Regions from separate parts of the Vreelandella sp. 162(4c) genome, predicted to be linked through region 2. Evidence: predicted binding sites of a transcription regulator. Region 2 holds the regulator's gene; the other holds the start of a gene.

Region 1 (4,420 bases), 1.2 Mb from region 2:
CCTGACCAGTTAGGAACGTACAGTTTGAGCACCCTCAGGCTGACGAGTACCGAAGATAACTACTCATTATCGAGCAAACGCCAGGAAGATCAATTTTGCAGGCTAAGTAATTAGTGGCAGAGGTTTTAGAAGAAGCAAGCCCGTATGTCAGGACTTGCACAATTAACACACCAATCGGTTAGTTAATTAATCCAGCAGAGAAAGCACGCTTTGGGGATTCTGGTTGGCCTGGGCTAGCATCGAAGTACCAGCTTGCTGCAAAATCTGTGCGCGCATCATATTAGATGTCTCTACGGCATAATCCGCATCCTCGATTCGCGACTTAGCAGTTCCCAAGCTCACTTGCTCCTGGCTCAAGGTGCCAATGGCAGATTCAAAGCGGTTGTTGAGCGCCCCATACTGACCTCTATACTCATCAACCTGTCCCATTGCCTGCTCAAGCTTCTGTATTGCTTCTAAGGCCTTCTCTATTGGATCCAGCGCCACTCCTTCAAGCCCCAGTGATTGTGTATCAGAAGGCGTAGGAGTGATCGTGATGGAATCCATTTTCTGACCAACCCCCGCACTGACCACGATGTTAGTAGGAGTGCTAACGGGGGTTGATACTGGCTCGGGGTCGTCATACTCAATTGGCATTTCATCCCAGGTAGCTCTGGCATTAAATGAACCTTGGCCTACCACGAAAACAATCAGGTTTTCGGTGACTTTATCGAAAGTTACTCGCTCCAGCATATTTTCTGACAGGTTGCCGTTGTTAAACTCGGTACCGTCATCATCAGCCGATGCCTCATCAAGCCGATCACCGTCGCCGCTATAAGTAATTTTCATGTCGTTATAATCAAGTTCAACAGGCGGCGAGTTTAGGTCATAGCTCCCCGCTGCATCTTGTAGCAGGCTAGCATCGTAACTGGCCCCAGGTTCAAATCCATTATCAGGCGTGAGTAGTGAAGCATTAAGATCCGTAGCGTCCCGGGACTGCCATACATGGTCAGGATGAGCCCCATCAATAGGCGTCCCTATCAGATGCTTCCCATCTTGCGTGAAGATCTGAATGTCATCATCTAAACCAAAAGAGTCGATCTCCAGCGTGACGTTAGTGGCCCCCTCAGGTATGTAAGCCAATGAAACTGTACCGGAGGTAAAACTCTCAAAACCAGGCCCAAGAAGCTCAGTAATATGAGGTGCCTCGCCGAGCTTAACCGGTAAGGGGCGCGGTTCAGCGGGAGCGAGTGGTGTCTTACCAAACGCCTCTGTACCGAAGGACAGTCGGTCGATCTCCTCTGAGAGCTGCTGATACTCGGCATTGACCGAGGAGCGATCAGCATCAGATAGGGTGCCGTTGGCGGATTGAATGGCCAGCTCACGCGCTCTTTGCAAAATATCGTTAATGCTATCAAGACCACCTTCAGCAGTTTGCATCAGCGAAATGCCATCGTTGATGCCTCGGGTTAAGGCTTTGCCCGCCTGAAGATTGGACTCCATGCGGTTAGTAATAGCCTGCCCTGCTGCATCGTCCTTCGCCCCGTTGATACGCAACCCCGACGACAGGCGCTCAATAGCGGTCTCCATGGAAGACTGCGAGCGCTTGAGCTGGTTCTGGCCACCCAAGGAGAGTTGATTTGTATTAATAAATGCCATTAAGGACATCCTTGTACACAATTGGTTGCAATAGGTAACGGCAGGAGCGGTAGGAACTTTAGGATTCTCTGGAGTAGATACCCAAATCCTGTGACCGTCCAGCGCTGAACTCAGCCAACCTAGGTTTATGAAGAATTTAACACAAAAGAGACACTCGATATCGAAGAGCTGGCGCCGCTAGCTCAGCCTTTGAAGTGAAGGCGCGATGCCCTACTTACTGGGGCATCCAACGTCAGCCACTCGGCTTCATTCTGCGTGCGAATGCTCAGCATAGGCCTTAACATAAGGCCTTTTCTCCTATTTGCCATCAAGCCCCTTATGGCAACATAGGCGATAACAACACCTGTTTTCACATGCCTATTTCATGAGATCACACGAACAAAATCATCAGAGCAGGCATACTTTGATAAGCTATGCCACCAGGATGCTCAGGAACCACGCTAGGCAAATGTCAAAGGTTAAGAAGCCAAGGAAATTGCCGATATACCAATACAACGGCATAGAACAGTGGCGTAGCATGATAGACATCATGCAAAAGATACCTGTCACGTGGCGATATTCATGTAGAAGTGTTGAGTCTTAATTTTTCTTGGCTGGATACAGGTACACACGAAAGCCTTTTAGAAGCAGCACAATTTGTAGAAACAATTGAGAAACGACAAGGTTACAAAGTCGCTTGTCTGGAAGAGATTGCATTTAATCAGGGTTGGTTAAGCCAAGGGAAGTTGATGAACCTGAGCGAACCTCTTGAGAAAAGTGGATACGGAGCTTATTTACAACAGCTGGCAAACGAAAAATAAATGACGCGTGTGGAACTGCTCAGTTCAATAAAAGGCACATTATGATCCCTGTAACCAAGCCCTACTTGCCTAGCCGTGAAAAGCTTGACCGCTACATAGACGGCATTTACGAACGTGCTTGGCTCACCAACAACGGTGAATTGGTACAGCAGCTAACAAAGCGACTGGAAGAATACCTTGGGGTAGAAAACCTATTGCTCGTCGCTAATGGCACACTAGCACTACAGATTGCTTATCGCGCACTGGGCATTACCGGCCATCGTGCGCCTACTGAGGCCATAACCACGCCTTTCACCTTTGTAGCCACTGCAAGCTCCCTGAGATGGGAAGGAGTGGATCCCGTATTTGCAGATATTGACCCAGACACCTGGTGCCTGGATCCAACAAACATTGAGCCAGCAATAACCTCGAAAACCCGTGCCATTATACCTGTACATGTATTTGGCAACGCCTGCGACGTAGAAGCCATTGATGGCATTGCAAGCAAACACAACCTAAAAGTGATCTACGACGCCTCTCACGCTTTCGCCGTAGGCTACAAAGGCGAAAGCCTGCTCAAACATGGCGACGCCTCTACGCTTAGCTTCCACGCCACCAAGCTATTTCACACCGGTGAAGGCGGCGCAATTATCTTTAAGAAAAAAGAAGACCTGGAACGGGCAAAGAAAATGATCAACTTCGGCATCACCGGCCAGGAGAGCATCGAAGAGCTGGGCATCAACGCCAAAATGAGCGAGCTAAATGCGGCAATGGGGCTTTGTGTGCTGGATGAAATGAAGGAAAACTTGAAGGCACGGGCACAAGTTTGGCATAGGTACGAGCAAACATTGCCGAAACCCCTGCAACTACAAGCCAAACACGATACTCTTATGTACAACTACGCCTACTTTCCTGTGGTGTTCGAAAGCGAAGACCAAGCCATGCACGTTGCCGCCATCCTCAAAGAAAACGGCGTACAGTCCCGACGGTACTTTTACCCGTCGCTAGAGTCAGTCGAGAGCTTGGGTATCCATGTAAAAAAGTCGATATCACAAGACATTGCCAGTAGCATATTGTGCTTACCGATTTTTGAAAGGCTAACCCAGCTAGAGCAATTACGTATTATTGAATTAATAAAGATGGAATTAAAATTATGAATCTGGCGATCATGCAGCCATATTTTTTTCCATACATCGGCTATTTTCAGCTAATGAATCATGTCGATGAGTGGATAATTTTTGATGATATACAGTTTATTGACAAAGGATGGGTAAATCGAAATCGAATTCTACATCCAAACATAGAAAAAGCTTGGCAGTATATTACTGTACCGTTGTCTAAGCGTGGCCAATTCCCTCACATCAATGAAATTAAAATATCGCCCAATCATCGATGGGTTGACAATATCCTGGGGAAATTAACAATCTACAAAAAGGCACCTCATTATAATGAAACATTAGATTTCTTATATGAATGCCTGTCTTATAAAGATGAAAAACTAAGCACAATGTTAGAACGAACACTAAATCAAACAGCAAAATATATTGGCATTCAAACGCCTATATCATCTCAATCAAAACAAAGCTGGGATCTGCCAGAAATAAGCCACCCTGGACAATGGGCACTCGAGATATCTAAAGCAAAGAAAGCAGAACAATATACCAACCTTTATGGTGGCAGTAAAATATTTAACCAAAATGAATTTGATAAAGAAAAAATCGCTCTTCGATTCTTAAAACCATCACTCAATGCATACCCTCAATATCGAGAAAAATTTGTAGAAGGATTATCAATTATTGACATTATGATGTGGAATGATAAAAACTCTATACAGAAAATATTGGAAAATGACTTCTCTATGCTCAGCAAGCAACAAATTGAAAATTTATAAATTAAAAAACCATTCTACTCAATATACCAATATGAGACAGAAACCGCTATCAACTAAAAAAATATTTAAACCTACATTGTTTACAGAAAAACTACGATTCGATGTGAAAATC
Region 2 (4,420 bases):
GCTCATGAAGTAACTGTTGGGGACTTTGCGGCTCGCTGCGCGCTCGCGCACTGAGCACGAGGCTATCCTGAACCCGTTGTAGGTAGCGGGCTTCTTGACGCGCCCGTAGCAACAGCATGCGCTGGGTGGCCATTTGCACGAGGGTGCGAACGGCATCACGCACGGGGGGGTCAACCGAGTGCGGTGCTGGCGAATGGCAAAACACTAGACCCCATAAGCCAGTATCCCCCTGCATGGCCAAACTGAATGACCCACGCACCCCCAGGCGATTTAAATATCGCTGCCGCTCAGGGGCAGGGGCGCGTAAAAAGCTGCCGCTAAGGCTCACTCCCGAGTAGGCGGGAGTCAGCGTTTCAGGCGGCGCATCGACGTCTTCAATTAACCGAACGGGGTAATGTTGGTAACTTTTGCGTAAGGCGACAGGGAAGTCGCTTGAGGGGAAGCGCTGACCCAACAGCGAGGGCAGCTGGTTGCCCAGCGCTTCGGCAACCATTAAACCATGCCAATCACTGTCGAAATGGCACACGGTGACGCGATCATGGCCGGTGAGCTGTTGAATAGCGTTAACCAAGCAGTCGAGCAGCTCTTCCTGGTGGGTTGCGTCGGCTAAATGCATCAGCCGCTCATTGACTGTGCCAAGCAGGCGGCGCTTACCTTGGGGGTTGAGTGGCTCAATCTCGACGATGACCTTCCCACCTGCTCGGTAAGCATAGAGCTGAAAACGCATGTTGCTATGCTTGGAACGAATAAACACCAGCGGGCCGGAGAGTTTCTGCTGCCCCTGCAACTCGCGGCGCACCCGCTGGCTTAGCCGTTTTCCTAACACATAGGCAAGAGTGTGCGGCCCATTTTCAGGGCGCTCAATACCGGTCAAGCGGGTTAAGTTGGTGCTACTGGCTTGAATGCGGCGACAATCGGCATCTAAAACCAGCAGAGCTCCAAACGACTGCAACCGCGGGTGGTACATGGACACAAACGTGGCCTCGCAATCTATTCACCCTCGACCTGCTGCCTTAGCAACAACTCTACGCGACGGTTGGCAGCTCGGCCCTCCGCCGTTGCGTTCGGTTCCATGGGTTGGGTGTCGGCATAACCGACGGCCCGCATACGAGAGATATTGAATCCTTGGCGCTCTAAATGCCTCACCACAGCGATAGCCCGCGCTGATGAAAGCTCCCAATTAGAGGGGAAGCGGGCCGTTGAAATAGGCACGCTGTCGGTGTGGCCTTCTACCGAAATCTGACCGTCAAAACGGGTCAGCACATCGATAAGGCTTTCTACCACCTCTTGCCCACGGGAAGTCAGTACAGCTTGACCGCTGGGAAATAAAAGGCTGGTATCAATACGTAACGTGACCCCTTCACTCCCTTGCGAAACACTGACACCGGGGATGTCGAGCCCATCAAACTGCGGCTGAACCCCTGAATGGCGGGGCTGAATACCAGTGGCTAGAGACGCCAGCGGCAATGATGATACAGCGCTAGCCGAGCGCATGAAAGCAGTATCAGCCGCCTCACCGCCTCCCGGCGGTGTCAGTGAAAGCAGCAGCACAAAGAGCGTGATTAGCAGCGTCAGCACATCCAAATAGCTGGTTAGCCAACCCTCGTCACCATCGCCTGGCGACGGCGTCATTTCCAGTGCGTGGCGCGTATCACGGTCAAGCATCTGGCCTACCCCTTCGCCGCCGCACTAACCGACGAATCAGGCCTTGGTTTGACGCTGTTATCACGGATCTCATCGTGATAGTTAGCTACAAACGAGTTGAGGGTCTCTTCAATAAACGACGGCAGGCGGCGCTTGGTAATCAGCGAAATACCTTCCAGCACCATGTTCATGGTAATCAGCCGCTCTTCGGTGCGGCGCTCGAGTTTCACCGCAATCGGCTTAAACACCAAGTTGGCGAGTAAAATGCCGTAGAAGGTGGTGAGCAGGGCCACCGCCATGCGCGGGCCGATCACCTGCAGGTCGCCTGCGTCCATGACTTCCAGCATATTGACCAGCCCCACCAGGGTGCCGATCATGCCAAATGCGGGTGCGTAGGTGGCCATGGTACGGAATATTTGTGCCTCGGCATGCTCACGCGCTTTAAGACGGGCAATGCGCCAACGCAGCATGTCAAAAATTTCATCCTCTTTGGTGTTGGCAATGACCAGTTGGATCCCGGTACGCAAAAACGGGTTTCGGGTATGCTCCAACTCGCGCTCGACCGCACGTACATCGCCCTTAAACCAGAGTCGCGACATATCCACCAATTCGCGGATATCGTCACGCATATAGGTATTTTCGCGCCGGAATACCAAGCCCACCAACCGTACGACGCGGAGCACCTCTTTCAGCGGATAGCTGATAAAGGTTGCCGCTAGGGTACCGGTCACCACAATGGCCAAACCCGGCAAATTGATAAAACTTTCAGGGGACTCTGCGGTGAAAAACAGCACGCTCACCAACAGTAGTATGCTGGCAAATATGCCTATCAGCGTCGAAGGGTTCATCCACGGCTCCTTGCCGGTCACAAGTGAGTAAAAAGAGGTGTTATGCCGAGTCGTGTAAACGCGCGCGTAAGCGGCTGACGGCTTGGCTGTGCAGTTGTGAAACGCGTGACTCCGTGACGCCCAACACAGCCCCTACTTCCTTAAGGTTGAGTTCTTCTTGGTAGTACAGCGCCATTAGCAGCTTTTCACGCTCTGGCAGCGCTTCAATTGCCTCAATCAACGTTTGTCGTTGCTGGCCGTCTAGCAACTGCTCGAACGGTGAATTAGCCAATTCATTATTGCTAGGCTCGCCACCGTCGGCCACCAGCTCTTCAAACGGCAACAGTTGACCACTGTTGGTGTCGTTGAGGAGCTGCTGATACTCACTCAACGGCATTTCAAGGTGTTGGGCGATTTCGTTCTCTTCTGGTGCCCGTCCGAGCTGTTGCTCTAATTGACGAACGGCACTGTCAACCGCTCGCGCTGAGCGGCGCACGCTGCGGGGCAACCAGTCGCGGGTACGTAATTCATCCATCATTGCACCGCGAATACGCTGACTGGCAAACGTCGCGAACGTTGCCCCCTGGGTGGCATCGAAGCGCCCCAGCGCTTCCAGCAGCCCTACCATCCCGGCTTGAATAAGGTCGTCGAGCTCAATACTGGCTGGCAAACGGACCTGAAGCGTCAAGGCCTGACGTCGTACCAGTGGCATGTATTGCGTCAACAGCTCACTCTGTTTGATCCTGCCTTGTGCTGTGTACATCCTCTCGCCTCGCGTCTATCCAGCCTTCACTGATAGTTCACAATCATTTGCAGCCCCTGGACACGAACAGGCCGCTGCCCCGGACGTAAAGCGAAGCGAAAATGCAACGGCGCATCCGCGGCAAACCCCGCCAGGGCAGTGGTAGTCCCCCGCATGCCAGCTAACGCAACGCACTGCTCAGGATGGCACAGCCAAGCGTTTAATAACGCACCAGGGGGATATTGAAACTGCCAATGAATACGCCCGAGCTGTGCTGACTCCACATTGTTAGCAGCAGCAGGTGGGGTAGCGTTTTGGCTAGCGCTTGACCGATCACTCATCGCTACCATCAGACCTGGTATCTGGCTGCTCCAGCTACCGGGTGTCGCCTGGGCGTTTCCCGTTACCCCTGCTAGTAGACACCCTGTCAGCAGTACTGGGCTCAGTAGCAGTCTCCCTCTTAATAGCCAGCTTAGCATGCTTGGTCTCCTCGGCAGAGTGCGCTCATCGTGCAAGTACCAACAGCTCCATATTTAAGTAGTAATCAGCTGCCTCACGCAAGTTATTGAGCAACCCTTGACGCGGCAAGTGCGGCTCGTGGAGCGCCAGCAAACGGCGCGGCCCGCCACGCTCATGTAGTTGACGCAAGGTACGGAACATGGAAGCAAAGGTATCGGCATCGCTACTGATCCACAGTGCCCAACGGCTGTATTGATCGCAAAGTTGGGCTAGGTCGGCCGTTTCGGCCATGACGATATGAATATCCCAATCCTCAGGATCACCGGCCCAGCTTCGACCTAACGTCGACCACTGCCCTAATCGTGCTTTAACCTTGTTCACCTGGGCTGCACCACTACCCGGTAGTCCGACCACAATAAGCGGAATTTTGGGCCGGTGCGCTACCACCGTTGCTGGCTCTTCCACCGCTGCAGTTGTCGGCTTTAACAGAGAGCTAGGCTGTTCAGATTCCGGCACGTGTTCTGCCGCCGCAACATCAACTGTACCCTCAGCTTGCTGCTGTTGGCGCTGCAGGTTTGCCCACTTGCGTAGACCCGATGCTTGATCCTGTTCGCTCACGCCACGCCCTCTCGACTAACACTGCCCATTTGACGAATCGCATCTCGTGCCATAAAGGCGTAGACCAGTGCATCAAGCATGCCGGTATCGCGGCGGCGACGGCTGTTGCCTAATAGGTTGAGCAGATCGC

Evidence for each region. The regulator FliA, encoded in region 2, starts transcription of late flagellar genes. The targets are predictions, from matches to a motif close to CTAAAGTTNNNNNNNNNNCNGCCGATA.
Region 1: AC4EYZ_RS16630 (flagellin N-terminal helical domain-containing protein) is a predicted target of FliA. The motif match lies at 1,674-1,700, and genes of this name have one in related genera.

What each region holds. Positions count from the first base shown of each region.
Region 1 covers NZ_CM176981.1:3,623,183-3,627,602, reverse strand. The annotation lists gene AC4EYZ_RS16630 (flagellin N-terminal helical domain-containing protein) at 187-1,638, opposite strand; gene AC4EYZ_RS16625 (hypothetical protein) at 2,181-2,438, shown strand; gene AC4EYZ_RS16620 (DegT/DnrJ/EryC1/StrS family aminotransferase) at 2,480-3,574, shown strand; gene AC4EYZ_RS16615 (WbqC family protein) at 3,571-4,308, shown strand.
Region 2 covers NZ_CM176981.1:2,403,798-2,408,217, forward strand. The annotation lists gene AC4EYZ_RS10985 (GAF domain-containing protein) at 1-967, opposite strand, end outside; gene AC4EYZ_RS10990 (OmpA/MotB family protein) at 991-1,665, opposite strand; gene AC4EYZ_RS10995 (motility protein A) at 1,671-2,492, opposite strand; gene AC4EYZ_RS11000 (RNA polymerase sigma factor FliA) at 2,533-3,234, opposite strand; gene AC4EYZ_RS11005 (flagellar protein FlhE) at 3,261-3,692, opposite strand; gene AC4EYZ_RS11010 (C15 family peptidase) at 3,718-4,290, opposite strand; gene flhF (flagellar biosynthesis GTPase FlhF) at 4,287-4,420, opposite strand, start outside.